4 regions of the Halobacillus sp. 12SKB genome follow, and region 3 is predicted to be linked to each of the others. Evidence: riboswitches for the same ligand, from Rfam matches in the RefSeq annotation. Region 3 holds a riboswitch; each other region holds the start of a gene.
The links. Region 3 has a riboswitch for S-adenosylmethionine ahead of msrA (peptide-methionine (S)-S-oxide reductase MsrA). Riboswitches for the same ligand answer to the same signal wherever they lie in the genome.
Positions count from the first base shown of each region.

Region 1 (7,898 bases), 1.5 Mb from region 3:
CTGATGGATTCACATTTCTCAACCTTCAAAAATTCAAAAGAATCTCCAGTGGTGCCATTTCCCGTATTTACTTGGTACTTGATATACTTAACTACCCCGTTTGGAACAGCAGGTACCCCAGTAAATTTAGTACCAACATTCGCACCAAAGCTATACGCTCCAGTACTTGTATTGAATAGCCCGCCTGCTAATGATGTAAAGTTTGTTTGTTCTTCTAAGATTATATTTTTATCTTCATCATAAGCGTATAAATATATTTCGAATAAATCCTGGTTTGATTTTGTAATGAATGAAATAGGTCTCCTTAATTCAATGAAGTCTGTTTCAAATAATGGAACATTCGATGCTTTAATCGTTAAATCCGATTCATTCCTAGTCAATGTTTCCAGTTGGTAATTGGCAGAATAATGATTAAGATGATAAATCAATTCTTTCCTGAAGAACGTGTCAATATTAGAAATGACATGATTATTAATTCCAAAATCTGTGTACTCAATACTCGTTGTATCTCTCAGGTATTCAAATGGGGAGTCAAAATAACTCTTATATAAAACATTATTAGACGATCCTGATCCAAACGTTATACTATTCGTCCCTTCCATCCTAACGTCATAAAAATAATTAGAGCTTCCATTTACCAAATTCAGAGTAAAATTCTCAAGCATCGTTCCATAAAAAATATTATTATTATGATTGTAATTACCATTAATGGAAAGAAGCTGAAATCGACCACCATAAAATTTATTCTCATTGATCCACCCGTCCGCATTTCCTTGTGAATCCATTGTAAACGTATCTATCTTTCCAAGTATAAAGGTGTTATAAGCAATAAAATCTTTACCAGGTATGTCGCCATAAGCATAAAGTTCTAATTCGTCGGCCTTTAATACTTCTATCTTGGAAGAATTCAAACCCACTAACCTCAACTTCCCACCCCTGATATTTGTGAATCTCCAGTCTACAGGAGCGAAGTTTGAGTTGTAGCTGATTTCTAATACTTTTCCTGAATCCATATTTACTGTTCCCTCGAAAACAATACGCGTAATTCCATCAATATTAATACTTTCAGCTAGATTGTAATCTCCCTGGGGTAAATATAATGGAAGATTATTCGTTCTTGCATAATCTATGGCATCTTGAAACGGCTGGGAATTATCAGGGCCATCAGAAACTGCACCAAATTGTTCCTTTATATTCACTACTTCCCACTTAGAATTCGTATTAGCTGTTATTCTAGTATCCAAGTCTTCTATATCATCTTTATTCGTTGACGAAAGATTTTTTTCGCCATCAAACCAACCATTCTCAAAAAGCGTTAAAAGAAGTGAGTCCATTGCTTCTGCACTTGGTTCATTACCAGAACCAAATGAAGCCGTCAAATCAATAGCGATAACATTTTTCACAAAAACCGTATCCCATCCGCCATTCCTGTTATCAAATACCGACACGTACTTCAAATTAGATTGTGAATCCACATGAGATAACCTCTCATATGAACCACTACCCGTATGGTACTTGAGGGGGTCAAATGTCCTTCCTAAAGCAACTAAATTAGACGTAGACTTCACTTGAGCACTCCTGTAGATTAAATGACCGTCTGGAAAATCAATGGTCTGAAAAACCCTTCCACGATTATTGGAGGCAACAAACGATAATTCATTACTTGAAGATGAGGTGATCGCAGCTGCAATACTTCGCCAACCTCCTGTACCCCCACTAAAATCCCCATTAGAAACTAAGTTGATGATTGAGGTCTCAATACCCATGTGCATCCCCCATTATTTCTTAAAATGTATTCTCTCTACATCTGTTCGTCATAATCATTCGAAATTAAGGCACCTGTAAAGGAACTGGTAAGATTAAACATAATATCTTGCCAATAATATTTACTCCTCCATTCTGCCAATTAGACCCTTCCCCCTGTAAAAAGAAACATCGAATATCAGAACACACCATACAGAAGGAGCATATGTAACTAAGGGGAAGTGTGCATTTTGCACTAAATGATTAATAAAATGGAAGATAACGGAATACAGAAAGGTGTATATACACTCCTGATTATAATTTATAAAGAAGAACAGTCCAAAATTACCATTTCATCTACTTATCTACTATAATAAGACCTACTAAAGAAGGAGGGACTACTTTGAAAAAAATCTTTTTATTATTTTTCGCAATCTTTGTACTCATGACTATTCCAGCACTCACAGTGAGCGCTTCGGAATCATACCCGGATTTAGATCAGGTACCATGGGCCAAGAGTGAGATCTTGTATTTAAGCGATCATGGCATCATCAGCGGCTATCCCGATGGATCATTTAAACCGAAGGAAGAAGTGACTCGGGGCCAAGTAGCCTTAATGGTGATCAAAGACTTATATTCAGAAACTGCTCCGCAACAAAGCAATCCATTTGTGGACGTTCCAAAGGGCAAGTATTATACGGATGCGGTTCGTGTCGCGTATGAAAAAGGAATCATTTCTGGATATCCAGACCAAACTTTTAAACCGAATGCATACATAACTCGAGCTGAAGTGGCTCTCATTGTAGACCGTGCGTATTCCATTAATCGTGAAGGAAACCCTAAGGGATTTAGTGATGACCATACATTCCCATGGGCACAGGAAAGTATTTTGGACTTAAATTCTAAAGGGATTATTAGCGGATACACGGATGGAACTTTCAAACCAGGAAATGATATTACGCGTGCTGCATTTGCCAAAGTGTTAGGTGCGACTATCAATCCAGAGTTTCGTGTACCAGGTTCACCTGCACGATTGGAAACTTCGTTTGACGGCCTTCACCGTTCTTATAAACTTCGGGTCTTTGCAGATCATGAGAAAACGACAATCAATGACTTGCCTTGGGCTGGAGCCAACGAAGGGGACATTCTCTATTCAGGCTATTATGAAATGACATTACAACTAGGCGACTCCTCGCCGATGGATCAAAAAGTTGCCATTGGGGACTTTACTTACAACGAATCACAAGAAAATTTGTATGTCCTTGATAGTAACCCTGATGTATTAGTTGCAACAGAAGTTCAGAGCTCCAATGTGACGTGTGGACAATTATTCTATGCTAAAAATGGAGAGATGAATAGAATTGGAGTTATGGATACAGATAACTCTATGTTCTGCTTCGCACAAGACGGAATCAAGCATGTAAAAGAAAACCATTTCCAAACCATTATTTATAACAATTCAACCTGGTCATTCTTTATTAATGATTGGGAAATTAATTTTGAAAATGGAGCAGCCACGAATACAGCAACCTATGAAGTCAAAGACCAACAAGGATGGAATGTCTTTGACCGTTTCATGAATGATCCTGATTATTATTACAATCCTTAAACATTCCCTTTCTCAACAGAAACAGCGTAGCACCCTAAATAGGATGCTACGCTGTTTCCATTTCATCATTTTTAAGATTACTCTAATCCATTTATTGCTGACTTTAGTTTACTATCCACTTCCTCATTTCCAAGTTCATAAAATACCAAGATGTTTTTATGCGTGTACTTTTCGTGTTCAACGACTCCAGCTGCAGCTGATTTTTCTTCAAAATCATCCATTCCTTCTTTTCGTTCATCTGTAGATGGAAATACATAAATAGAAAGTGTATCACCATCTATAAAAAATGCTTCGGGCGAAACACCGTTTAACTCTCTAGTGAAAGCATTGAAGCTTGGTAAATCTGCATCCTCTAGAACCAATCCTTGATCTGTGATAGCGATTTGCACCTCTTCTAGTATGATAAGGGCTTCATCTGCTACGCTGTGTTGGCTGCAAGCACTAAGAGCGAAAATGATGAATACGTAAAAGAATATCTTTTTAATCATATAGTTACCTCCTGTGAATATCCCTCCTGACCTTAAGTCATCTAGAAGACCAATACATATGAATAAACCTAAAATAAATAGCGTAGTATCACCCACAAGGAGTTCGATACTACGCCATCCTTCAGTTCGCTAATACGATTAGAGAAGCCAACAACACCTATTAAACCATAGTACTTCGCTTTCCTACAGTTTCCTTACACTTTGAGTTAAGTTGTAAAAAGGTGGAGGGGGAATCTATTATTGTTTCAAATTAAATCCATATAAATACTCGACCAACTTGTTAAATTCATCATCAGAGGAACACTCGATTTGTAGATCAATAAAAGTCATCACAACTTCTTCATCCTCAAACGGGAAATGGCTGTTATCTACATTGGTTAGGATCTCCCGCTTGGATAATCCCTTTTTAAGTAAAACATCAACGGCCTGCTTCATCGAAGATACTTCTGCCATGTGTATGCCCCCTTATTTGAAATCTTTCCTCGCTTCTGCATTCATTCGTCAGGTTCTTTTGAATGTTAGGAATAGCGAGGATGACAAGAATTAAAATAGATTCTTGTACTACATATTTACTACACGATTCATCCAAATTCCTGCTTATCCTAGAAAACGACTTTTACAATTAAGAACAAACCTAGGTAATGATCAAACACATAAGCTTCAAAAAACATAATCACATATAAAGTCGAAAAAGATATGAAACACCAGTGAAACCCCCTGCTGTTATGCTGTCTTTTCGTTTTCTAATACGCTTGAGATTAGGCACCAAATAAAATTAATTTTCACACTTTTCTATAAAATGCATTGACACTGATCCTTTCCCTTGCTAACATGGCACTTAACCAAATAACGAAAGAACATCTTATCCAGAGAGGTGGAGGGACTGGCCCTGTGAAACCCGGCAACCGCTATATTCATAGCATGGTGCCAAATCCTACTGAGTGAACGCTCAGGAAGATAAGAGATTTACATAATCTCGAGCCTCTCTATCCTTGATAGAGAGGTTTTATATTTTCCAATTAAATACTTATTTCTTATCCAGAGAGGCAGAGGGACTGGCCCGTTGACGCCCGGCAACCATCAAGCATTAGCTTGATAAGGTGCTAATTCCTGCAGGAGATGTTCCTGGAAGATAAGAAGAGCCAAGAGCCCTCTTCTTATTTCTTGTGAAGAGGGCTCTTTCTATTTTAGAAAAAGGAGTGGCTACATAGATGAGTACTGTACTTTTAGATGGCATCCGTACCCCTTTCGGAAAGTGGAAAGGGGCTTTGAAGAAAAAATCCGCAGCAGAACTTGGATCGCACGCGCTAAACGCTCTACTTGAGAGAAATCCGATAGTCAAACAGGCGGATGGTGTGCTTCTTGCCCAAGTAATCCAGGCTGGGGGTGGCCAAAACCCTGCCCGGCAAGTCGCTTATAAGTCAGGAGTAGACATCGGTTCACCCGCTATCACATTGAACAATGTCTGCTTAGGAGGAATCGCTACAATCGCGGATGCCTCCCGCAGGCTGCAATTGAACGAGGGAGAATTATACATCGTCGGTGGATTCGACTCGATGACGAACGCTCCTCATACCGCTCCTGTACGTGCTTCTTCAGGACTCGGTCATAGCATCCTCAAAGACACGTTACTGAACGACGGTTTATGGTGCGCCTTAACCGATGTCTCGATGGGAGCTCTCACCGATGAGAAAAACCGCTCCTTCGAAATCAGTCGTGAGGAACAGGATGAGTATGCCGCTCTATCCCAGCAACGAGCATCTCTTGCTCAGGAAAAAGGATGGTTCCAACCTGAAATCGCTCCTTTTACAGGATTACTCGGGGAAGATGAAGGCATCCGCAAAGAAACGACAGTCGAAAAGTTATCCAGCCTCTCCCCCGCCTTTTCCAATGAAGGCACGATTACGGCAGGCAACGCTTCTCAAATGACGGACGGGGCGAGTATTGGGATCGTTACCACCAAAGAGAAAGCAGAATCACTCGGACAGAATCCTCTTGCCGAAATGATCGACTGGTCAGAGATTGCCGGACCAGATCCGAGTTTACAAACCAAACCATCGCAAGCGATCCAGGAACTATTAGACAGACACCAATTGACGACCGAAGATATCGATCTATTTGAAATCAATGAAGCTTTTGCCAGTGTCGTGATTGCGAGCTGCCGGGATCTTGGCATCGATTATGACCGGGTCAATGTCAATGGTGGCGCGATCGCTCTTGGTCATCCATTAGGCGGCACAGGCTTCCGGCTCGTTTTGACCCTTGCTCATGAACTGAAACGGCGCGGCGGAGGAAAAGGCATCGCTTCCCTTTGCGGCGGTGGCGGCCAGGGAATGGCCATCTTAATTGAAGTTCCTCATTCATAACTCGAAAGGAGACAAACCCAATGAGTACAACCATCACAGCTCAGCCTTCCCCTTACCTATGGGAACCATCGAGCGAACGAATAGAACAATCGCATATCAAAGCTTTTGCTGAATATACCGGCCAGCCGCTTTTCCCTTACGAACGGTTCCACCGCTGGTCCGTTTCCCACCTTACTGAATTTTGGTCAGCGGTGTGGGATTATGCGGGAATTATCGGAGAAAAGGGAGACCGTGTGTTTGTCCCAGGTCCTTCCATGCCGGATAGTATCTGGTTTCCGGAAGCACGGTTGAACTTCGCTGAAAACCTGCTGCGCGGTTCTCTTAATCGAATCGTTGCCTATGAAGCAAATGAGGAAGGCGTTCAACGAAGCGTCACTTTACATGAGCTAAGGCAATCCGTTGCCAAAGCTCAGGAAGGGTTAAAGCGATTAGGTGTACAGGAAGGCGATTGTGTGGCCGGGGTCACGACGAACGATATCCAAGGGTTGGTCGCCTTGCTTGCGACCACTTCACTCGGGGCGACATGGACCTCCTGTTCCCCCGACTTTGGGACGAAAGGAATCGTCGATCGCATCGGTCAGGTGAAACCAAAAGTATTGATCGCTACTCTCTCCTATCAATATAAGCAAAAGCCATTCCAGATCGAAGAAAAAATCAAGCAGACGACGGAGCACCTCGAAGGACTGTCTGCACTTGTCACTTTCGGAGGAGAGACAAATATCGAAGGAATTAAATCTCTTTCTTGGAACAAGCTTTGCACCAATGATGCAGTAGAGCCAACGTTCCAATCCGTTCCTTTCAATCACCCTTTATATATTTTATATACATCGGGAACGACGGGGCTGCCGAAAGCAATCGTCCATTCGGTCGGCGGCACCCTGCTTCAACATGTGAAAGAGCATCAGTTCCATTGCGATCTCCAGCAAAATGATGTGTTGTTCTGGTACACCAATACCGCCTGGATGATGTATCCATGGCTCGTTTCTGGGTTGGCCAGTGAAGCGGCCATCCTGTTGTATGACGGCTCTCCCGTAAGAAAGGATTCCCTCACCCATTTGTGGGACATTGCGGATGAAGTCGGCATCACCCATTTCGGTACAAGTCCTAAATACCTCGATACATTAATGAAAGCAGGCGTAGATCTGAAAAATAGTCATTCGCTTGATTCCTTGAAAAGTCTGCTATCCTGCGGGGCTCCCTTAGCACCTGAGCAATACAACTGGATTTACCAAGCCATCAAACAGGATCTGTTCCTTGCATCCATTTCAGGAGGAACAGAAATTATCGGCTGTTTTGTGATGGGCTCTCCCGTTCATCCTCTGAAGCAAGGCGAAATCGCATGCAAAGCGTTAGGGATGGCGGTGGATGTATTGGATGAGCGAGGAGCATCGGTCTACGAAGAAAAAGGCGACCTTGTGTGCACGAAACCATTCCCGAGCATGCCGCTTACCTTCTTCGGAGAAGGTGGAGAGGAACGCTACCGCAAGAGCTATTTTTCCAAAAGACCTGGAATCTGGACACATGGAGACTTAGCCGAACAGACCATCGACCAATCGTTCATCATTTATGGACGTGCCGATACGACCTTGAATCCAGGCGGCGTTCGGATCGGTACCGCAGAAATATACGGAGTCGTCGATCATATCAAAGAAATCATGGATAGCGTCGTCTTCGGATTACCGATAGAACATG
Region 1 is NZ_JBRFWR010000001.1:1,767,137-1,775,034, reverse strand. Features, by position in the region: gene ACQ4XT_RS08555 (hypothetical protein) at 1-1,766, opposite strand, end outside; gene ACQ4XT_RS08550 (S-layer homology domain-containing protein) at 2,147-3,352, shown strand; gene ACQ4XT_RS08545 (hypothetical protein) at 3,430-3,840, opposite strand; gene ACQ4XT_RS08540 (hypothetical protein) at 4,078-4,293, opposite strand; SAM riboswitch class I at 4,700-4,804, shown strand; SAM riboswitch class I at 4,872-4,979, shown strand; gene ACQ4XT_RS08535 (acetyl-CoA C-acyltransferase) at 5,052-6,206, shown strand; gene ACQ4XT_RS08530 (acetoacetate--CoA ligase) at 6,227-7,898, shown strand, end outside.
Region 1: linked by a shared signal. The riboswitch ahead of ACQ4XT_RS08535 (acetyl-CoA C-acyltransferase) and the one ahead of msrA (peptide-methionine (S)-S-oxide reductase MsrA) in region 3 are both predicted to bind S-adenosylmethionine.

Region 2 (7,898 bases), 500 kb from region 3:
ATCAATCAAATTGGTGACCGAGGGGAAGAGGTACCGATCGTTAATGCCATCATCAGTATGGCGAAAAGTCTTGGCCTGCAAGTCATTGCTGAAGGAGTGGAAACAAGGGGACATATTTCTTACTTAAAACAAAAAGGCTGCTATGAATATCAAGGCTATTACTTCAGTAAACCTGTTCCGGCGAGTCTTGTAAGTAACTAATAAGGGAGGGAGGGGTATATTCTTTGTGTACTTGCTTCCTGCTTTTTTGTTATTCTTTGATGGGATCACCTACTTCCTTAGAGTAAGCGAGGAAAAGAAGGGTTGGAATGATTGCAACTACAATCATTCTATAATCTCCAACGTTTATCTGCGGAATTATAGATGGTATAACTCAAGAATTCTAAGATTAGCAATATCCACATAGGGGTTGCTTCAGGCTCAGAGTGACACGCTCTGAGCTATTTTTGTACTATGAGGTAATTTTTTGGGAGGAAGACGTATGGCGGAAATGTTAACGATTTTTGATGAAAAAGAGCGTCCGGTTGGAATAAAGGAAAGGGGGCAAGTACATCAGGACGGTGATTGGCACGAAACGTTCCATTGTTGGATGTTCCACATGGAAAATGAAACGATCCATGTATTGTTTCAAGAAAGAGCGGATCACAAGAAAGACTTTCCGAGTTTGCTTGATATTACCGCTGCGGGCCATATAGAAGCGGGGGAGAATGTTCTGCTGGCTGGTGTCAGGGAAATTGAGGAGGAAGTCGGTTTGACGGTGATACCTGACGATTTAATCCACCAAGGTGATTATAAGGAAGAACTGAAGGAAGGGTCCTCTCTCATAGACAGGGAGATCTGCCGCATTTACCTCCTCCCTTGGACGAAGGACATGACCTTTAAAATCGGAGAAGAGGTGAAGGACATCCTTTCTGTGTCACTGACTGATATGGAGAATTTGGTGGACAATCAACAAATTGTGAAGGGGATCTCTATTCTTAATGGTGATGAGAAGGAAGTGACTCATAATAATCTTGTCCCTCATGAAAAAGGGTACGTGCGGTACATTTTTCAATCCATACGTGAATATGTCGCAAAACTTTGACAATATTCCTGTTTCTTCTATATAATTTCTGATTAAGTGAAGAGAGAGGAGTCGAACGATGACGAATACATCTTTTGATACGAAAATAGTCCACCATAAAGCGGATCAAAGTCTTGTCCCGAATAGCAAGAGTACACCGATTTACCAGACATCCGCTTTTACTTTCAAAGATTTGGACCACTTGGAAAGCTATTATGAAGGAAACAGCCCCTATTTATATACACGGGAAAGGAACCCCAATACAGATGAACTTGCGGGAACCGTTGCGGAACTGGAAGAAGCACCAGCCGGAGTGGCGTCTTCATCCGGAATGTCAGCCATCCTTGCAGGCATCCTTGCAGTGGCAAAGCCAGGGGATCATATCGTCGCTGCAGAGGATGTTTATGGAGGTTCACACAAGTTGATCACTAAAGAGCTGGCCACGTTCGGTATTGATGTAACGATGGTTTCTTTTTCGAATATGGACGAGGTTTCAGAGGCGGTCACATCTCAAACGAAACTTCTCTATACGGAATCGATCTCCAATCCTTTTTTACGGGTGGAAGATTTAGAGGGCTTAGTCGCTCTTGCCCGTAAAAAGAATGTGAAGACGATGGTTGATAATACATTCGCCACTCCATACTTATTGCAGCCCTACACGCATGGTGTCGATCTTGTCGTCCATAGTGGGACGAAGTATATTGGTGGTCACAGTGACGTGACGTGCGGGGTGTTGGTCGGCAATGAGGATTTAGTTCAGGCGGCTACCCAGAAGATTGTCACGTTTGGTGCGAATCTCAGTCCGTTTGAAGCGTGGCTTACTCAACGCGGAGCCAAAACTTTAGGTCTTAGGATGAATAAACAATCTTATAATGCAAAACAAGTAGCAAAAGCCCTTGAAAATCATCAGGCAGTCCGCACTGTCTATTATCCTGAAAAGGTTTCGGAAAGAGGGAATGGGGCTATTGTGACCATCGAGCTTAATGATTCGATTGACATAGAGGCGTTTTTCCGGTCGCTCGGATGGGTGAAGATTGCTCCTACGCTCGCGGGAGTAGAAACGACGGTTTCCTATCCTATTCGTACGTCTCATCGTGCGTTATCGAATGCTGAGCGTGAGAAAATCGGCATCAATGATTATGTGATTCGACTTTCCATCGGAATTGAAGATCATGAAGATATTATAGAGCAGCTGAAAAAAGCAATCTCAGAATCGGAGAATTAAATTTTCTAAAATAATTGACTTTTCTGATTGTTGTCCGTTATAATTCTCAACATATTCAATCAACTGCATACCACTCTTATCAAGAGAGGCTGAGGGAATAGGCCCTGTGAAGCCCGGCAACCTTCAAACATCGGTTTGAAAAGGTGCCACGTCCTACAGATCACGACGATCTGGCAGATAAGAGGAGGAATTGAAATGACAAACCCTCTTCTTATTTGGAAGAGGGTTTTTTGCTGTTGGGAAAAGATCTATGGACGATTCGCATACTTAAAGCCAACTATCTCTATAAGAATAAAAAACTTTTTTTGAGGAGGAAGTAATCATGACGAATTCATTTGAAAGCTATGATGTAGATACGATTTCTTTACACGGAGGACAGTCGCCGGATCCGACCACAGGATCTCGTGCGGTGCCGATTTACCAAACAACCTCCTATGTCTTTCATGACACAGAACATGCCCAGAGTCTTTTTGCACTTGATGAGCCTGGAAATATTTATTCGCGAATTGGAAATCCGACCGTTGATGTTTTTGAAAAAAGGATGGCCCTCTTGGAAGGTGGGGTTGCTTCTGTTGCGACGGCTTCCGGGATGTCGGCCATTGCTCTATCTATTTTGAACATTGCAGGAGCCGGAGATGAAGTGGTTGCCGCGGCGAACCTTTATGGTGGAACTTACAATTTATTCGCTAACACTTTACCGCGATATGGCATTCAGGTTCATTTTGTCGACCCAGAGGATCCTGAAAACTTCCGGAAAGCCATTACAGACCGAACGAAAGCTGTCTTCGCTGAAACGATCGGAAATCCAAGCCTTCACGTACTGGATATTGAAAAAGTAGCGTCGGTAGCTCATGATCATGATCTTCCCCTTCTGATCGACAATACATTCGCCACCCCTTATACTTGCCGGCCCATAGAGCATGGAGCCGACATCGTCATCCACTCCGCAACGAAATGGATTGGCGGCCATGGAACGGCCATTGGAGGAGTTGTTGTAGACGGAGGACAATTCAATTGGGGGAACGGTAAGTATCCGGTTTTCACAGAGCCTGATGACAGTTATAACGGGATCGTTTACAACGCTGACTTCGGGACGCTTGCTTATATTACGAAGCTGCGTGTCCAGCTGCTTCGTGATTTTGGTTCGTGTTTGAGCCCTCAGAATGCTTTCTTGTTATTGCAAGGCTTGGAGACGCTGCACTTACGTGTTGCCAGGCATGGAGACAACGCTCAGGAAATTGCAGAATACTTACAAGATCATCCTGATGTGGAATGGGTATCATACCCGGGGTTGTCCTCCCATCCCGCACATGAGTTAGCCGCTCGATATCTTGAAGGAGGATACGGTTCCATCGTTAATTTTGGAATTAAAGGCGGACGGGAAGCCGGTAGACAAGTGATCAACAACATATCACTCTGGTCTCACGTAGCAAATGTCGGCGATGCGAAATCATTGATTATCCATCCCGCTTCCACGACTCATCAGCAGTTGTCTGTCGAAGATCTAGCTGCAAGTGGAGTGACAGAGGAATTGATCCGCTTATCCATAGGACTTGAGTCGAGCAAAGATTTAATCAACGACCTTGATCGTGCCATTGCGAAAGCAACAGGAAGAGAAACGGAACAAACAGCGATTACTGAAAATGATGAAGGTGTGATCAAGTGGGCCTTGAGTTCCTCTAAAACCCAAGAAGGAGGGGAAACGCGTCCGAAACGTTTGGCAGTTGTAGGGTTGAGTGGAAAGCCTTCACGCCCGAGCCATCGTCTAGCAAGAAAAATGCAGAGGATGGGATACCAAATCGTTCCCGTAAATCCAAAAGAAACAGAAGTCCTTGGTGAGAAGGCGTATGCAGACCTTAGATCGATTCCTTTTAAAGTTGATGTCGTTCAAGTGTTCCGCAGTCCGGAAGCTGCCATTGAAATTGCTAAGGAAGCAGTAGATATAAGGCCGGACGTTTTTTGGCTGCAAGAAGGTGTCATTGCACCGAAGGCGGCCCAAATCGCAAGTGAATCAGGACTCGAAGTCGTTCATAACCGGTGTACGTATAAAGAGGCTCAGCGGTTGCGGGGATCCATCGATACGTATGCGTGTGAAATTTAATAAACAAAAGAGTTTTTTGCTGTAGGGAGTTAGCTTTGTTGGGAAATTAAAAAAGCAGTAAGAAGTTAATTCTATATAAAGAACGGCCGCCAAACAAACGGCCGTTTTTTTATGCAACGGGATAATATTATATGCATGGACATATGGGAATTCATGAATATGTAATAAATTCTAAACATTCTCATAATCTAAAATGACTATGGATCACGCGGTTTCAATGGCCGTTGAAAATTATGAAGCACTATCCGGTACATAGTTGTATAGGAAACTACCAGCAAATTCTATTCAATTTTCAATCACTCTATGATATAATTTATAAAGCACATTAACACCCACGTTGGTTGCAACCATCTTTGAAGAGCCTGAACCACATTCACATCAAGGCTCAAAGGTACCGAATCCTATATTGAAAGTAAGTCTTTTTTTAATGCATTTTGACATGGATGGGAACATGTCGTCTTTTAATTTTTTCACTTTTTAAACAAAATAATAAGTAAGCGCATTCATATTGTTGTAGGAGGTTACTGCATGAAACTAACAACCAAGATTTTTATAGGTCTGATTCTTGGTGCTATTGTAGGCTTGGGTCTGCATTTAGCTGCACCGGATCTGTTCAGTACGTTAGATGCTTATGTTTTTGGTCCTTTAGGTACGGTATTCTTAAATCTTATTAAAATGCTAGTTGTACCGATCGTGTTCTTCTCTATCACCCTGGGTACCGCTTCTCTTGGTGATCCTAAGAAGTTAGGTAGAATCGGTGGGAAAACCATTGCGTTCTTCCTTGTCACAACGACAATCGCGATCAGTATCGCTATTTCCCTTGCGTACGTTTTCCAGCCTGGGAATATTGACATCAATCCTGCGGGCGCAGAGTATGAAGCTCAGGAAGCACCTGGTGTCGTTGAAACATTTACAAACATTATCCCAACGAACCCTATCCAGGCAATGACGGAAGGGAACATGCTTCAAATTATTGCCTTTGCTATCTTCATCGGTTTCGCACTTGCGATGCTTGGTAAGAAGACAGAAGGGATTTACAAGCTTGTCGAACAAGGTAATGAAATCATGATGTTCCTTGTGAATCTGATCATGCGCTTTGCCCCATATGGTGCCTTTGGTCTACTTGCTTCCGCAATCGGAACGATGGGAATCGACGGCATGAAAGGGATGTTTATGTACATGTTCGTCGTTATCCTCGGATTAATCATCCATGGAATCGTGACATATGGTTCTGCTGTCGCTTTCCTTGGTAAAATGAATCCAATCAAGTTCGTCAAAGGGTTTTTCCCTGCGATGACGGTCGGTTTCAGTACATCCAGCAGTAGTTCAACACTACCGATTTCCATGAAGACAGCTCAGGAAAACTTGAATGTTCCGAAGCCTGTCAGTAGTTTTGTCCAGCCTTTAGGTGCAACCATCAACATGGATGGTACAGCCATCATGCAGGGTGTAGCGACAATTTTTATTGCACAAGTTTACGGTTCTGACCTTTCTTTTGCGCAATTGGTCATGGTCGTCCTGACAGCGGTTCTTGCAAGTATCGGTACCGCAGGAGTTCCTGGTGTAGGGCTGATCATGCTTGCGATGGTTCTTAACCAAGTGTCCCTGCCAGTAGAAGGGATCGCGCTCATCATCGGTATCGACCGACTGCTTGATATGCTACGTACATCCTTGAACATTACAGGTGACGCAGCATGTGCCGTCGTAGTCGCTGAATCAGAGCGGAAATACGGCATCGATGAAGATGCCAAACGTATGGAAGCATAAAGCATAATGAACAAAAGTGCAACCTTTTAGGTTGCACTTTTTTTATTTTTAAATAAACCTACCATTCCAAATCACTCATTTACTTTTATAAGTGATTAAACTAAATGGCAGGTTTCTTGAAGACTCAGGTTTCGAGACTTTTATTGAGTGGGTGGGGCTGCGGGGAATAGCTCGCTTTCCGCGGAAGCGCGGTGAGCCTCCGCCTCTTAATCATGGAAGATTCTCGAAACCACTACTGGAAAAATAAGCTTGAATGGTTGAGGGAAGTGGATGTTATCAACTCTTCCCAGTGTGCGTTTAGAACGTAAATGCTTGATGCAGATCGCTTTATGCTTGCTTAGAAGGGACGAGTGGGAGCCCTACTTCTGGGTACAGGGGTTCGTTTTTCCTTACATGAGATGGGGTGGTTGGGAAGCTGCGAGACTCCCGTGGGAGAAAGGAGAAAGGCGAGATCCCACAGGGCTTTAGCCCGAGGAAGCTCGCCACTCCCCCACAGGAAAGTGAGTTGCTTCCCAGCCACCCCTGACGCTCAACCCCAGCAACGAACCCTGAAACATCTCGATACTGAGTCTTCCACAAACGGGACAGTTTGTGGAAGGGTGGGGAATAAAATTATGATGTGTCCGGCGGCCTTTTAAGGCGGTCGGATTTTTTATGGGAGGCAAATGAATTTGTTGTCTGGACACAAAGGGTTTCGTATGAGGAGGAAGAATATTAGTAAAGAAGAATAGGAGAGGGGTGACGTGTATCCAAGGCCTCTGATGGGTATAGTAACAGATAGATAACTTGGAAGAGGTGATACGATGTTTTATTCAGTAACGTTACAAAAAATAATCTTTCTAACGGGAATCGGTATCATTATTGGTGCCATCATCGGATTTTCGTCTGTGCTGGGGTTCGGTCTTGATGGCTCCGTTTTCGTCCTTTCTATGTTCTTGAGTATCATCAGTGTTTATGCGACGGCCATGTACGCGGAACTCTATCATATCCGAGAAGCCATCAATAAACAAAATAAGAATTTTTAAGGGAAATCATAGAAAAAACTGAATAATAGAATGGTTATGTATAAGGCGCCTACAATCGCCATGGTCAAAACCGTGGTTTTTGTGATTTTTTTGAAGATCACGAAGAAAGTGGTGATGACAGCCGAAATGATAAAAACACTATAAAAAATATCCAACTTCTCTACCTCCCTTTTTTATTATGGTTGTTATTGTAATGGAAACTCTGCAATTATGCGAGAGGATGAAGGGACGGGATGTCTGGAGATGAGCGGTTAGCTGCGGTTTATCTGAAGACTGTAAAGGGAACAATGGAAGATAGTACCCAGAAAGGGTGGGTTTTTCATGACCCTGTTTGATGGATTGTTTTTAATAGTGACGGCCTTTTGGCTGGCAGAGTTTCTTATCTTCAGAAATGATCGATCAGGAGGAAGCGGTTCTCATGAACGCCGCTCTTTTCTATTGATCCTTGCGGCCGTGGTTGTGACTCTCGTATTTTCTCTCTTTATGCAGGAATGGAACATTGGGATTATTCATCATCGCGGGGTTTGGTGGATTGGATTAGTGTTGTACGCCTTTGGAGTAGGCCTTAGATATTGGGGGATTCTTCATCTGAAAGATCAATTTACACGGAACGTCTCTGTTCAAGAAGGAGACCGCCTTGTAAGTAGTGGTCCTTATCGTCTCCTCAGGCATCCTCTCTATACAGGGCTTTTATTCATCATTATCGGGTTTTGTTCA
Region 2 is NZ_JBRFWR010000001.1:754,806-762,703, reverse strand. Features, by position in the region: gene ACQ4XT_RS03765 (EAL domain-containing protein) at 1-201, shown strand, start outside; gene ACQ4XT_RS03760 (NUDIX hydrolase) at 482-1,084, shown strand; gene ACQ4XT_RS03755 (trans-sulfuration enzyme family protein) at 1,143-2,288, shown strand; SAM riboswitch class I at 2,362-2,472, shown strand; gene ACQ4XT_RS03750 (PLP-dependent aspartate aminotransferase family protein) at 2,611-4,389, shown strand; gene ACQ4XT_RS03745 (dicarboxylate/amino acid:cation symporter) at 4,918-6,156, shown strand; gene ACQ4XT_RS03740 (hypothetical protein) at 6,960-7,181, shown strand; gene ACQ4XT_RS03735 (hypothetical protein) at 7,178-7,336, opposite strand; gene ACQ4XT_RS03730 (methyltransferase family protein) at 7,503-7,898, shown strand, end outside.
Region 2: linked by a shared signal. The riboswitch ahead of ACQ4XT_RS03750 (PLP-dependent aspartate aminotransferase family protein) and the one ahead of msrA (peptide-methionine (S)-S-oxide reductase MsrA) in region 3 are both predicted to bind S-adenosylmethionine.

Region 3 (7,898 bases):
CCTCTTAGATGTCGCAGGTCACTTCAACAGTTTTTACGCCCATACAAAAGTGATTGGAAGTGAAGAGGAACAAGGGCTCCTCTCATTGATTTATGCCGTTAACTACCAATTAAGAAATGGTTTGTCCCTTCTCGGGATTCAGGCACCTGAAAATATGTAGCATAGAGAACTTTAGCACTTCCACCTTTCTTCTATTATAATAATAGTAACAAAAGGGAGAGGAGCGCATCCTATGTACCCGATTTATTACGGACTTGCGATCATTGCCTCGGTAGCTGCCTTGATAGGCACGATCGTTATAGCTAAACATGTAAACAAACCTGAGAACACATCGTCACCCGAAGACGACGCCAAGCAGTTGAAAAACGCCGGGAGTGATACAGGAAGCATTCCGTTACTGACGACCATTTACGCCATCACATTTGTCATAACCGCCATTCTCATGTGGATCTTTATTTTTTAACACATGTAAGGAGAAAAGGTGCACCTTTTCTCCTTTTTTGTTTTCACGATGAAGACTTCACAATAATATCCGCCTGTCTTTCAGGCTCGACCATTGCTATGTAGTAATCTTCCGCTTTCCAGTACCGTTCTTTGAATTTATCGATATTCTTTCTCGTTCCCTCACTTTCTCTTAATAACCTTTCTTCTCTTGGACACTGGACATAAACCACAAAATCAAAAAAGCTTCGCCACTCTTCCCTTTGTAAAAATACACCTTCTACAATAACCAACCTACTCTCTTTTACCAGTGCTTTAAAATAAGTCTTCCTTTAACGCTTTGACATCCCATTGCAGAAAATAATATTCGTACCATTGTTCATACCCGGTATTGTATCTCTTCTCTCTTCCCACAACGTAATCATCGATATGATACGTAACGACTGGAAAAGACGATTTCTGGAGTTCCTTTTCTATTTTCTCTGTGAGTGTCGTTTTTCCTGAACGACTCAAACCATCGATTCCTAATACAAATCTTTTCCCTGCATCTAATGAAGGGATTCTTCGAAGGATCTCTCCCACCATCCTCTCCCCCTCCTTTCGTTAGTGTTTATTAACGTATATGGCACGTTTCTTGAAGACTCAGTTTCGAGACTTTTATTGAGTGGGTGGGGCTGCGGGGAATAGCTCGCTTTCCGCGGGAGCGCGGTGAGCCTCCTCGGACTTCGTCCTGTGGGGTCTCACCCTGCACTTTTTTCCCGCAGGAGTCTCGCCATTCCCCTCCGCCCCTTTACCATGGTAGATTCTCGAAACCACTACTTGGAAGATCACCTTGTATGGTTATGGGAAGTGAATCATATAAACTCTACTCAATGGACATTTAGAAAACGTAAATGCTTGATACAAAGCACTTTATGCCTGCCTATGTGGGGGAAATTGGAACTTCACTTATAAGTTTAGGGGTTCTATAATCCACCTTCCATAATCATAAGAGCTGATCTTTTAGTGTTGGTTTCGAGAATCCTTTCCATGGCAAAGGGGCGGAGGGAAACGGTGAGACTCCTATGGGACGTGTGGGACAGGTGAGACCCCGGAAGGCGTAGCCTGAGGAGGCTCACCGCCCGCCCCATGGAAAGCGAATCTTTTCCCGGAGCCCCTAGAACCACATAATCGTCACGAAACTGAGTCTTCAAGAAAAGGGAGCTTTTCTTGAAGTCTTCGTTTCGGAACTTCTATGTAATATTCCTTCTCGTTTCACCATGCAGATTCCCTTTTTCAATGAAAATGCACATAAATTTTTCAACACTGACACATACTCTCGATAAATTCATGTTATCTTTCGAGTAGGTCTATGAATATCTTAATAACAGAATGGTCACTAGCTCATTTGACGTACAATCCCTTTCTTTTGAAAAATTTAAGGAGTTGGCTACTGTGAACCAATCCCATATGTTTCAGAACCTCACCCATAAAAAGATGAAGTTTGAAGAAGTGTTTTCCCATATACTAACGTTCATGAAAAGTGATCCGATCGGGGATTACAAACTCATGATGGGAACCGATTCCCAAGTTCATCCCTCCCACACTCTGTTCATTACCGGCATCGTCATCCAACGAGTTGGTAAAGGGGCCTGGGCCTGTTTCCGCAAAGAAGTGGTCCACAGAGAAATGACTACCCTGCATGAACGTATTTCCTACGAAACTTCGTTAACAGAACAAGTGGCTTCCTTATTTACGGAAGAAAAAAAGAATGATCTCATCGAAGTTGTTCTCCCCTATATCTATAAAGGGGCAACATTTACGATTGAAGGACACATTGATATCGGGAGTGGAGACCGAAACAGGACAAGAGTCTATGTAAATGAAATGATGGCCAGAATCGAGTCTCTCGGGATGGAAGCGAAGATTAAACCGGATTCCATTGTCGCAAGCAGTTACGCCAATCGATATACAAAGTAGCGGGCGGTGATTGTTGATGTATCAAAAGGCCATAACATCTTGTGTGTTAGGAATGATGTCCATCTTTCTTCCTTTTATCGGCATTATCCTTGGATGGATCGGTCTCTCTTTTGCGAATAAAGCTCTCGTTGAACTCTCCACAGACGCCCCAGGATACCGGTTCGCCTTAGGTGGGAAGATATGCAGCGTTGTTGGTCTTTGCCTGCAATCCTGCATCCTTATATTTATCCTTGCCGCCTATTTCTTTTTCATGAACCTGAATCTTTTTATGTAAAATAAAAAAGCGTCCTCTAACAACTAAAGAGGACGCTTTATTCTTACGCATTTATTTTTTTCAATTCTCCTAGTACGTCAGATGGTTCGGCTCGATCTTTGTAGTCCGCCTTCGTATAGTCATACACAATCGTACCATCTGTATCAATAATATAAGTTGCGGAGACAGGCAGGGTCCATGTCTCATCGCCATTATGTTTATCCACGTGCAGCCCTTTATCTTTGTACACATCTACAAGATAATCTGGTAATTGGTACACCAAATTGTATTGATTGGCCACTTCATTTCCAACGTCGCTCAGTACGTGATAGTTGAGTTCATTTTTCTCCTGGGTGGTCAATGACTGATCGGGAGTTTGAGGGCTGACTGCAATTAATTCAGCTCCTTGTCCATGAATCTCATCTAAAATCTGCTGATAGGCTCTCAGTTCCATGTTGCAGTAAGGGCACCAGCCTCCGCGGTAAAAAGTAAGGACGACCGGACCACTTTTCAATTGTTCATACAGTTCGACCGTTTTCCCCTTCGCATCAGGCAAATTAAAGTTTGGCGCTTTCTCTCCTGTAGACAAACCGTCTCCTTCATCCGAAGATTCAAGTTCATCAATCGCCTTCTTCATTTTCCCCTGGATTTCATCAGGAGTTGCTTTCTTGAATTTTTCAATGTAATCATTATAATGCTTTCTCATTTCTGTCTTCATGAAAAAACTCCTTTTTCAGTGGATTCACTTTTCATTATATAGAGTTTCGACACTCGAAGAAACTGATTTGCTTTCTCTCGTCATCCATAAAGCAAGCCCGACAGCTAAGAGTCCTGCTGTTAATTTCCCCAGCAATACTGGAAAAATCATATCCTTTTCCACACTTGCTACGAAGGCGAAATGACTGCCGATGACGAATGCTCCACTCACGGCAAACGCAGCGTTGACCGTTTTTCCTCGTTCATCCATATCTTTCATCGTCGCTAACATAGGTAGGTGATGCGCCGTGGAAGCAATCAATCCTGTTAAAGATGTAGAATTCATGCCTAATCTATCACTCAGTCGTCCGATCCATCTCTCCCCCCGCTGATTAATGAAAGCAACAAGGGGGTAAGCGCCTGCTAATGTAACGGTAATCTTTCCAACGATGACCATCCCTTCAGATAAAGGTGCCATCCCCGGAAGGACAACAAACCCTGTCAATGATTCAATAATTATAAGGGCGAGACCAGTGATAATTATGATTTCAATGGTTTTTCCGAAATAAGAAAATAGCCGGATGGTTACGTTCGTGAACAACCATAAACCTGCCCCAATACAGGCGGAAAGCAAAATAGCTGGTGTTAAATTCCGTAACATCCATACCGCTTCATATCCTGCCACAGCACCACCAACAAAACATCCGATCGGAACCGTAACTAAACCAGCTAAAATTCCTCTTGAAAAGAAAGGGCGATCCTCTTTTTTCACAATCGAAAGCGCAACAGGAATTGTGAAAACAAGCGTTGGTCCCATCATCGTACCGAGGAGGGCCCAGGAAAAGGTAGCGGCCTCCTCTTCTAAGGCTAAGGATTCCGCCAGAGGATAGGCTCCCATGTCAATAGCAAGCATCATGGATGCAAACATCGACGGATCCGCTCCAAACCATAAAAACACGGGGCGGATGGCAGGCGCCAACCACTGGGACAATACAGGTGCAAGGGAGATGATCCCTACCATCGAAAGAGCCAGTGGGCCCATCATCATAAACGCTTCGTAAAACCGCCATCCAAGAGACAGGCGGTGATTAAGGACATAGTAATCAAGTGCTCCCAATACCATGAAGATACACATGACAATCAAGATAGCGTCATTAACCCACAAAAGCCCACCTCCTTCCTTTTTTGAGTCTATGTTTACGGGCACTTCAACATAGGGTAGAAGTTTTTCTATAATGGTTTGCTCACCATTTCCTAATGGATGCTGCCAAAACCTCTCATTATTTTAAAAAAGGAGAATAAGAATGGTACAAGCTCTGTTCATCGTTGCGATTATATTCATTGCAGCAAATCTCGTTTATTTTTTCACAAATAAAACATACAGAAAAAGCTACTTCAGCACAGCCCTTTTCTTTCAATTATTTTTTGTTCTCACAGGTGTATTAATGGGATTTACGATCCTTTACTATCTTCTATCTTTAGATGGAGTCATTCTAGTTACTAGTCTATCATCCCGGGAACCTGTTGACCCAACCTTTTTGGACTTGCTTTACTTCAGTGGGGAAACATTGTTGAGCGTGGGTTATGGGGATATGCTGCCTGTGGGGATGGCCCGATTTTTTGCTTTGCTTGAATCAGGAATCGGCATCCTTCTCCCTACGGCCTATTTCTTAAAAGCGATGGATGCGTCCAGACAAAGAGAAGGTTAAGAAGGTTGACCTATATGAAAAGGACCCTTGTGAAAGGGTCCTTTTCGTTATCCAATGGAGCATGCGGCAGAGCCATGCTTTTGTAAATATTTCTGATGGTGCTCTTCAGCTTCATAAAAAGTTGTTGCTTCTTCAACTTCTGTAACGATCGGGCGTTTGAAAACTCCTTTGCCTTCCCACTCTTTGATTTTTTCTTCAGCAATGTATTTCTGGCTTGCATCCGAATGGAAAATGACAGAACGATATTGGTGACCTACGTCGATTCCCTGTTTGTTGCGGGAAGTCGGGTCGTGAGCTTCAAAGAAGATATTTACAAGTTCTGCATAGGTGATAACCGTTGGATCGTAGTTCACTTTGACAGATTCCGCGTGTCCACTCTTGCCTGCTTTTACTTGTTCGTATGTCGGGTTCTCCAGGTGGCCGCCAATATAACCGACCTTTGTTTCTGTAACCCCTTCGAATTTTTCAAAAAACGCTTCTACTCCCCAAAAACATCCTGCACCAAAAATAGCTGTTGCCATATAACATCTTTCCTTTCCCTTAACGCAACTTCTATCGAGAGCCTTGACGGTTATGGTGCTTACACGAAAAGACCCCTTTTCTTATCCAGTAAGAAAAGGGGTCGCTAATATCCGCACGATCCTCTCATCTCTTAGAATGTTGGTACATTCTACAGGAATTGGCACCGTTCTCGTCAATCCGTAGATTGATTCGATGGTTGCCGGGCATCAAAGGGCCAGTCCCTCCGCCTCTCTGGATAAGAAGTTTCCGTTATTTATTTTTTGTTAGTACCCATAGTACTACGTATTAGTAACGAAGTAAAGGATAATAAATGAAAAAATTCTAGTGAATGCACATTGAGTTCTTCTTTGATTTCATTATATTCAAACCTTAACATGCGCATGCCTGTCTGTAAAAAAATCCGCTCCAGCTCAGCTCTGCCCCGTCGTGTAAACTTCCTCGAACGGCTGGACAATGACAAATCCATCACCTTCAAACTCCATTTGAATGGATTCACCGCTTCCCCTGCCTATAAGTGTCTTGAAGCTGATGTCTGTTTTGAAATTCGGCTCCAAGTGCCCGGACCATGCCACCGTAGCATGCGGGTCTGTAATGACAGGTTCACCAGGACGTACGAGCAGCGTCAACGGTTCATAGTGCGATGTAATAGCCACACGGCCACTCCCGCTGAGGGTTACGTTGAACAAACCACCAGAAACCATACCCGCTACTTTTTTCATTAGTTTTATATCCCAGTCAATGCTTGGTTCAAAGGCAAGAAGATCATTACCATTCACCGTGATTGTTTCATTATCCAGATCAAAAATAGTAATCTTCTTGCCCTGATCAGCAAGGTAAAGCCGCCCGCGACCCGTAGCCTTCATTAAAGAGCTTCCTTCTCCGGTCATCGCTTTTTTAAATAAACGACCGACGCCATGCTCGAGGATCCCTTCTCTTTCAAATTTAATGTTCCCATTATAAGAAATCATCGCTCCTGCTTTAGCCCACACTTGATCGAGGAGGTTTACCTCAAGAATTCTCGGGGTCTCCAGCTCAAAATAATCATTCTCTGATTCATCCTGTTTCGTTTTTCTAATAAATTCATCAATAGAGTAGTCGCTCATTGTATTCCTCCTAATCCTATTCTATGGTTATTTATGCTTCCTCACTGCTTCTATACCACGATGGATCAAAATCGAGTCCTAAAGTTTACGTATCTGTAACTCTATGGAAAGGATAAAAACAGCCTTCGTAATTTTCTATTCAATAAACATAGATAAATCCCTACTATATACTATACACTTTACTTTTCCTCTAGATGCTTTTCAAACCAATCCAGCACCTCAGGAGCATACTCTTTGAAATGCAGCCTCAGGCCATGATCTCCATTTTCATATTCGACATACCGATGGAGGTCATGATTACCTTCCATCAACTTTGCGAACATTCGCGCCTGTTCAACCGGAACTGTCTGATCCCTCTCTCCGTGAAGCATTAAGGTTGGTACATCAATGTCCTTCACCCAGTTAATTGGAGCAAGCTCCCGATACCAGCTCTGGTCTCCCCCTGGTTCTCCCAATAAATGTTCAATTTGTTTTTGAACAGGTTCTGGTTGCGTTACATACAGCTGCTTCAAGTCGGTAATGCCTCCAATTACAGCGACTGCATCAACCTCTATGTCTTGTTGAACGGCTAGGAAACTCATCCATCCGCCACGGGAATATCCGAGCATAACGGTTCGCTCTTCATCCACATGGTCAAGCTCGGTACCCACCTTTTTTAAATCGAGAACATCCCGGACAAAATCTTTCCTTTTAGTTGGCTCAAACTTTTCTTCTGCATTTTCCCTGTAGTGAGTCGCTAGTACAACATACCCCCGCTTTGCCCAATAAGATAGGTTTTTAAGTTCTTGCGCATCTGTCAACGAACTTTCTCCCACTCCTCCACGATTATGAATGAGCAGCGGGAGAGCGCCATCGATATCATCCGGTTCAACCCAAAGCCCCGGAATTTCAGTACCACCGCTGTCATATGAAATGGAATATCCTGTAACACCTGGTACACCAATTTCTACCTCTTCCTTACTCAGGAGAATGTTATCCTCTTTAGCATCAACAAAGAATACAACAGCTCCTATAAAACCAAGAAAAACCAAGAAAGCCCAAAGCAGTTTCTTCACCTAATTTCCCTCCTGAAAAATTGGAATAATATGTATGACCTAGTCATGTAATTTTTTCCTTTTCTTACTTTTACATACGGAAGAGTATGTGAAAGGTTTCATTTCTTGAGGTACTAGGGAAAGAACCTTCTATAGGAGTTGTGATAGACTCGAGATAACT
Region 3 is NZ_JBRFWR010000001.1:255,484-263,381, forward strand. Features, by position in the region: gene argS (arginine--tRNA ligase) at 1-160, shown strand, start outside; gene ACQ4XT_RS01320 (hypothetical protein) at 233-463, shown strand; partial or broken gene ACQ4XT_RS01325 (AAA family ATPase) at 507-1,026, opposite strand; gene ACQ4XT_RS01330 (ribonuclease H-like YkuK family protein) at 1,891-2,400, shown strand; gene ACQ4XT_RS01335 (hypothetical protein) at 2,567-2,725, opposite strand; gene ACQ4XT_RS01340 (peroxiredoxin-like family protein) at 2,718-3,371, opposite strand; gene eutH (ethanolamine utilization protein EutH) at 3,396-4,514, opposite strand; gene ACQ4XT_RS01350 (ion channel) at 4,654-5,058, shown strand; gene msrA (peptide-methionine (S)-S-oxide reductase MsrA) at 5,106-5,579, opposite strand; SAM riboswitch class I at 5,701-5,822, opposite strand; gene ACQ4XT_RS01360 (AIM24 family protein) at 5,991-6,683, opposite strand; gene ACQ4XT_RS01365 (alpha/beta hydrolase family protein) at 6,863-7,738, opposite strand.

Region 4 (7,898 bases), 1.8 Mb from region 3:
ATTGTCTGACGAAGAGCTGAAAGATGGCGCTGCCGTTGCTAAAGTAATTGCAGAATATGCGATCGAATGTTCACTGAACAAAGTGTTTGGTACAGAACTCCTTGACTTTGCCGTTGATGAAGCGGTACAAATCCATGGTGGATACGGGTTCATGGCTGAATACGAAGTAGAAAGAATGTACCGTGACTCCCGAATCAATAGAATCTTTGAAGGAACGAACGAAATCAACCGTATGATCGTTCCAGGCACGTTGTTGAAGAAAGCAATGAAAGGCGAGTTGCCTCTCCTTCAGAAAGCGCAAGCCCTTCAAGAAGAAATCATGATGATGATGCCGGAAGAACCAGGAGTAGAAGTACTGGAACAAGAGAAATATCTGCTTAAAAATGCGAAGAAGATTGGCCTCCTTGCCGCAGGTCTTGCCGCACAGAAATACGGAGAAAAACTGGAAAATGAACAAGAACTTCTTGTGAATATCGCGGATATGGTAGGCGAGATTTATAACATGGAATCTGCCGTTCTTCGAACTGAAAAAGCGATCAACAAATCGGGTGAAGAGAAGAACAAACAAAAACTTCTTTATACGCAAGTGTATGTGCAGGAAGCCTTTAACCGTATTGAAGGACATGCGAAAGAAACATTAATCGCAGCGGAATCCGGTGATTCTTTGAGAATGATGCTCGGTGCCCTGCGTAAACTGACACGCCATACACCGACGAATGTTATTCCTAAGAAGCGTGAAATCACCAAAACATTGATCGAAACAGAAAAATATACAGTCTAAGAATACAGGGTGAATGTGACACAGGGCCTGCACTTTCGAAAACGCGAAGGTGCAGGCCTTTGTTTCTTCCCTTCTTCTTAAACAATATGGCAGGTTTCTTGAAGACTCAGTTTCGAGACTTTTATTGAGTGGGTGGGGCTGCGGGGAATAGCTCGCTTTCCGCGGGAGCGCGGTGAGCCTCCTGATATGAACGAAACTGTCAAGATACCCCTACTACATTTATCGTTGGATTAAAATAAGACGCTTTAAAGAAGAGAAGCTGTTTTTAGCTTCTTTATCAATGGTGGATTTTTGTCTTGATAAGACACAGTGGGTCCTTCTTTAGCTTACTGATTCCTTCTCATCCCTTGGAGTGGCTGTCAAGTGCTTTCCTTGACTGTCACTCCAAGGGATGAGACTCTATTTTCAAGCTTAAGAAGATACTTTCCTCCTTTTCGTTAGACGATGAGGGCACGGCACGAAGGCAAAAACTCAGCTGCGGTTAGCATTCTGATATTCGTGGGTTTTCACATTTTATCTTTCCGTATAAAGGACGTTTCCACTAACTCGGAACGTGCGTTAATCTGAGTAGATATAGCACAAAGGAGGCACGTGGGTTTTCCTTTCCGGTGTTCTTCTTTGCCTTCGAGCCCTAATCTCATAAATCTATGGGTAAGAGACTTACGTTTCATCTTTTTATATCTCAGTGCTTAATGGCAGATTTCTTCATCTAATTCTTGAGTCACAGCCCAAATAAATCCTGCCAATTCTCTGGCTACGGCGGTGATTGTTTTCCCCTGTTCTTTTCCTCTAGATAATAAACGAAAGTATTTATTGTGAAGTCTGTGTTGGGCTTTCCAAGAGATCGACAGAATATTGGCCGGCTGTCCTTTTTGTCGTTTTTTCAAATCTCCTTTTACAGCCGGTTGGTGTCGATAACTCCAAGAAGACTCAATCAATAAACGCCTCACATGACGATTTCCTGTTTTCGTGATACTTCCTTGTTTACGACTTTCCCCACTCGACGATTCGCTCGGAATCAACCCTACATACCCCATGAAATGTTTAGCGGTTGAAAAGCGTTTAAAGGAACCAATCTCAGCGACAAGACTTACAGCCGTAATCTGAGCTATTCCCCTTAAGGATTGGAGAGCTTGAATCGTAGGTGCATGAATGCCTTCCGCCGCTTGGATATGAATTTCTTCTTCAAAGCGTTTAATACGCTGTTCAATTTCTTGAAGATGGTGGTAATATTCTTGAAAGACGCAACGTAATAAAGAATTTTCAAGCTTAAGCGCATTTAGCCATTCCCGATATTTCTTTGTCCATGCGTTTACTCCGCTAGGTGGTTGAATGGAATGGCGAAGTAAGAACTTGGTCAAACGGTGTTTAGCCCTTAACTCGTCTTCTTTCGCATCTTCGCGAGCTCTCACAAGATCACGAAGAGCTTCGTCTTCGTGGGTAGGAACATAAATCGAAGTTAACTCACCAGCTCGGTATAATTGAGCGAGGCGGATGGAATCTCGTCGATCGGTTTTAATACGTTCCCCTGGCCTTTGGGGTATTAGAGACGGAGCAATAACCTCACAATGAAGTCCTAAGGCAAGAAACTGCCTGTACAATGGGTATCCAGTAGGTCCAGCCTCATAGCAGAAACGCAAGGTGGAGGGATCTCCGAGTTTTTTCACTAAGTTTCTTATTCCTACTGGGGTGTGAGGAATAACTCCAAAATACCTCGGATTCTCTCTACCTTCCTCCGCAATAGCAACAGCAATTTTTTCTTTTGATACGTCTAAACCTACGTATTTAATGGTATCCTTCATAGTAACTAGCTCCTTCCGTAATGTAGCTCTGATTTAGGTAGTGTTTTTAACAGTAAACAGTCTACCCAACTCAACCTACGATTTTACGAGTAAGGGGCTAGTTTCGTTCATGATAACTCGGACTGCGTCCTGTGGGGTCTCACCCTGCACTTTTTTCCCGCAGGAGTCTCGCCATTCCCCTCCGCCCCTTTACCATGGTAGATTCTCGAAACCACTACTTGGAAGATCACCTTGTATGGTTATGGGAAGTGAATCATATAAACTCTACTCAATGGACATTTAGAAAACGTAAATGCTTGATACAAAGCACTTTATGCCTGCCTATGCGGGGGAAATTGGAACTTCACTTATAAGTTTAGGGGTTCTATAATCCACCTTCCATAATCATAAGAGCTGACCTTTTAGTGTTGGTTTCGAGAATCCTTTCCATGCCAAAGGGGCGGAGGGAAACGGTGAGACTCCTATGGGACGTGTGGGACAGGTGAGACCCCGGAAGGCGTAGCCTGAGGAGGCTCACCGCCCGCCCCATGGAAAGCGAATCTTTTCCCGGAGCCCCTAGAACCACATAATCGTCTCGAAACTGAGTCTTCAAGAAAAGGGAGCGATTATGGAAGAGCTTTTGGTGAATATGGAGACAATCTTAGAAATAAATGAAATCTTTACCTTCATTATGATAAAATATTAGACAATAAGAATGAAGGAGGGTGTGTAGATGTCTTTAACCTTCTATTGGTACCCGAATTGCGGTACTTGCAAAAAAGCTAGAAAGTGGTTGGATGAGGAAGGGATTGAATACGAATCTGTACATATTGTCGATCATCCCCCCTCAGAAGAACAGTTGAGAAGCTTTGTTGCTACTAGTGACAAGCCTGTAAAGAAATTCTTTAACACTAGTGGGAAAAAGTATAGAGAACTGAATATGAAGGAAAAGCTAAAAGAAGCAGAGGAAGCCGAAATGATGGAGTGGCTTGCATCTGATGGGATGCTGATTAAGCGGCCCATCCTTACTGATGGTGAAAAAACAACGGTGGGGTTCAAACAGGAAGAGTTTGAAAATGTTTGGGCTCAGTGAGCACATTATTGGGAATAGAAGCCTATAGCTTTTATGTTTATATTAGTTTTTGAACTATAATTATTTTTTTGGAGGTAATTTAAATGAGCGTACCTAAAGATCTGCGTTATTCTGAAGAACACGAATGGGTAAAAGAAGAAGGGGAGAAGGTTAGAGTCGGTATTACTGAATTTGCGCAATCAGAACTCGGAGATATCGTATTCGTAGAACTTCCTGAAGTTGGGGATGAATTAGAAGCGGATGAGCCATTTGGCAGCGTAGAATCTGTCAAGACTGTTTCTGAACTTTATGCCCCTCTTAGTGGTACAGTTGTAGAAGTAAACGAAGACCTGGAAGACAGTCCGGAGTTTGTGAATGAATCTCCATACGATAAAGCATGGATGGTTGTTGTTGAACCAAGTAACAATTCTCAAATCAACGACTTGATGACCCCGGAAGAATATGAAGCAATGATCGATGAAGACTAATAAAAGTGCATTGGACAGGCAGGGCTTTAAGAAACCTTGTCTGACATGATCGCGTTTGATCTTAATCATGTTCAGACCATGCCTGATTGGCATGGTCTGTTTCTATATAGTAGGTGATGAAGATGGATGGAGAACGAATCGTCATTGTTGAAGGAATTACGGACAAGAAGAAGTTGAATAAAGTTCTTGATGAAGAGATTGAAATCATCTGCACCCATGGTACTTTAGGAATCGAGCGCATGGAAGAAATGATATTTGATCATAACTTAGATGATCGTACTGTGTATATTTTAGTAGATGAAGATGACTCTGGTTACAAACTAAGAAAACAATTGACTGAAGAGCTTCCTCACGCCGAGCATATCTATATAGATAAGGCTTTCAGGGAAGTGGCAGCTACCCCGGAACCTGAATTGGCAAGAGCCTTACTCAGTAGACATTTCAACGTAAAGTCGATCTATTTAATATAGGAGGATGACTTTTGGAGGAAATAAAAACAACAGAAGTAAACAAGCTCTTCAATACTCCACAAAGGACCCTCACATTCGTTCACAGCCCTTTTTGTGCAACTTGTCATTTAGCACGTCAAATGCTAACAACACTTGAAGCTGTTTTTAATAGAGAAGTTTTTATGGAAATGAATGCTTCTCTACACCCCGAGTGGATGCAGCATTATAAGATAGAAAGTGTCCCATGTCTGCTTGTGACCAGAGGAGGAGAGGTAGAGGAAAAGATTTATGCGTTTCACTCTGTCTCCTATATGTATGAGAAAGTGGTAGGTTTTGTTGAATAGTGTTTATATTTCCCAGGAAATGACCGCTAGTGTAGAATTAAAAATTCTCTTCAATATTTAAGTGAGATGTGGAAGTTATTCAATAATAAAAAAGACAGCAAAGACGTTCCAACGTCTTTGCTGTCTTTTTTATGAAAATTACACGATTTCTCCTAATTTACTAACAATATCTAAAAAAGAGGCCTGATCGCCAAAATTAGCATGGATATCTCCTTGTTGATCAATGATGATGGTGGAAGGAACACCATGACAATTGTAGAGGTTATAAACGGAAGTTCCGTCATCAGAAAGAGTAGGTTGTGTTAGAAACTTTTCTTTGAATTCAATGCTCTCCTCTACATTCCGCTCTCTTCCAGTTACATTGATCGTCATCATCTTTACTTTATCATGGTCCATCGTTTTGTACAGCTGTTCTTTCATAGGTAAGTCTTTTCCGCAATCGGGACACCATGAAGCCCAAAAGGTCAAGACGATAACTTTCCCTAAGTCATCCTCAAGTTTATAAATAGAAGAGTGGTCGTTCATATAAGACAGTTCAAATAAAGGGGCTTGTTTACTCAAGGTCATTCTCCTTTTATTTAGCGGTGGTTATGGATTGACGCTCATCTATTCCCCATGCTAACATAATTATTAATTTCATATCGACATCTTCACTTATCCAGAGTGGCGGAGGGACTGGCCCTACGATGCCCGGCAACCGGCAGGTACACTGCACGGTGCTAATTCCTGCGAAGTCTTATGACTTTGATAGATGAGAAATGTAAAAATGACGAATCTCTTCTATTAAAGAAGGGATTTTTTTATTTTTTAAATTGATGGAATATTGGATGTTTTTGTGTGGATGATTTAAGGATTTCATTAGTGCAGGTGGGTTTTATTTTTCTGAACAATCTGTTTATGAGTTGACACAAAATTCGTACGGTGCTAAAATCCTCTTTGTACTACTTAAACGAGTTAAAGCAATAATAAGTTAATAAATTAAAATCTCTTATCCAGAGTGGCGGAGGGACTGGCCCGATGATGCCCGGCAACCGGCAATACTGTTTTGCTCAGGTGCCAAATCCTGCAAAGTATAAAGCTTTGACAGATGAGAGAACAGATTTTTAGGTATGAATAAAAACGCCATTCTGTTCTCAAGGACAGAATGGCGTTTTTTTGGAAGTGGAGGGAAAACAGCATGATTAAAATTAAAGGACTATCTAAGATATTCCACACGAAAGATCAAGATGTACGAGCAGTGGATGATTTAAGTCTAAATATTAACAAAGGGGAAATTTATGGGGTCATCGGCTATAGTGGGGCCGGTAAAAGTACATTCATTCGTTTACTGAACCGATTGGAAGATCCCACTGAAGGAAGTGTTCTTGTCGATGATCAGGAACTTACGTCTTTAAGCAAAGGGAAATTAAGGTTGGCCAGACAAGAAATAGGAATGATCTTCCAGCACTTCAATTTGCTCTGGTCACGAACCGTTCATGATAATATCGCTTTTCCTTTGGAAATTGCAGGGATCCCGAAAGCAGAAAGGCAAAAACGTGTCGATGAATTGATAGAGTTGGTAGGGTTAAAAGGCCGAGGGGGTTCTTATCCATCCCAATTGAGCGGTGGACAAAAGCAAAGAGTGGGAATAGCCAGAGCGCTCGCAAACAATCCTAAAGTTCTTTTGTGTGATGAAGCCACATCCGCGTTGGACCCTGAGACCACGGATTCGATTCTTGATCTTCTAGTGGATATCAACGAAAAACTCGGACTTACTATTGTTCTAATCACACATGAAATGCACGTCATCCGCAAAATTTGTCATCAGGTGGCGGTTATGGAAGATGGAAAGCTTGTTGAACAAGGAGAAGTGCTGGATGTCTTTCTTCATCCTCAAAAACCGGTTACGAAGAAGTTTGTGGATCAGGTGATGGGGGACCCGGAAAAAGAGACGTCCCTGCAGTTGATCAAAGATAATTATCGGTCCGGAGAAATCATACGCCTTCACTTTGTGGGAGAAAGTACAAATCAGGCATTAATCAGTGATTTATCAAGGAAGTTTGAAGTGGATGTCAATATTCTGCATGGAAAGATTACCCAGACGCAGAAGGGGGCGTACGGGACAATGTTTGTTCAGTTTGACGGAGACCAAACAGAAGTCCAGCGTGCCATTGAATATATTGAATCAACATCTGTAGAAGTAGAGGTGAATCCACATGTTTAATCAATGGTTCCCGAACGTAAGAATGGAAGACATGATTACAGCTACAAACGAAACTCTTTATATGACGCTGGTTTCTGTCGCTGGGACATTTGTTTTAGGTTTGCTTTTAGGGCTCCTCCTTTACTTGACCGGGCCCGGAGGTCTTTGGGCAAATAAAACGTTGAATTGGATCACTGCTTCCATCGTTAACATATTTAGAGCGATTCCTTTTATCATTCTCATATTATTATTGTTCCCGTTTACTGATTTTCTGCTGGGGACCATACGAGGACCGCAAGCAGCATTACCTGCATTGATTATCGGGGGGGCGCCATTTTATGCCCGTCTGGTGGAAATTGCGTTGAAAGAAGTTGATAAAGGTGTTGTTGAAGCAGCAAAATCTATGGGAGCGAAGTATTCCACCATCATTTTCAAAGTATTGCTTCCGGAATCGATGCCAGCTTTAATATCAGGGATTACCGTAACAGCTATCGCATTAATTGGATACACCGCAGTAGCCGGTGCAATCGGATCTGGTGGTCTCGGCGATTTTGCCTATTTCTACGGGTTCCAACGAAGTAACTTTGATGTTGTATTCATTTGTACCATTTTAATCATATTCATTGTGTTTATATTCCAATTTATCGGAGATGCCATCTCACGGAAATTGGATAAAAGATAAAAAATAAAAGGGAGAGAATTAAAATGAAAAAAATCTGGACAAGTTTAATTGCCGTGTTGCTTATCGTTGTTCTCGCAGCTTGCGGGTCATCGAGTGAGGATGAAAATACATCAGGAGCT
Region 4 is NZ_JBRFWR010000001.1:2,071,475-2,079,372, forward strand. Features, by position in the region: gene ACQ4XT_RS09945 (acyl-CoA dehydrogenase FadE) at 1-781, shown strand, start outside; gene ACQ4XT_RS09950 (IS110 family RNA-guided transposase) at 1,471-2,583, opposite strand; gene ACQ4XT_RS09955 (arsenate reductase family protein) at 3,296-3,655, shown strand; gene gcvH (glycine cleavage system protein GcvH) at 3,739-4,122, shown strand; gene ACQ4XT_RS09965 (toprim domain-containing protein) at 4,245-4,592, shown strand; gene ACQ4XT_RS09970 (thioredoxin family protein) at 4,604-4,915, shown strand; gene ACQ4XT_RS09975 (TlpA family protein disulfide reductase) at 5,054-5,476, opposite strand; SAM riboswitch class I at 5,567-5,673, shown strand; SAM riboswitch class I at 5,901-6,009, shown strand; gene ACQ4XT_RS09980 (methionine ABC transporter ATP-binding protein) at 6,093-7,118, shown strand; gene ACQ4XT_RS09985 (methionine ABC transporter permease) at 7,111-7,779, shown strand; gene ACQ4XT_RS09990 (MetQ/NlpA family ABC transporter substrate-binding protein) at 7,803-7,898, shown strand, end outside.
Region 4: linked by a shared signal. The riboswitch ahead of ACQ4XT_RS09980 (methionine ABC transporter ATP-binding protein) and the one ahead of msrA (peptide-methionine (S)-S-oxide reductase MsrA) in region 3 are both predicted to bind S-adenosylmethionine.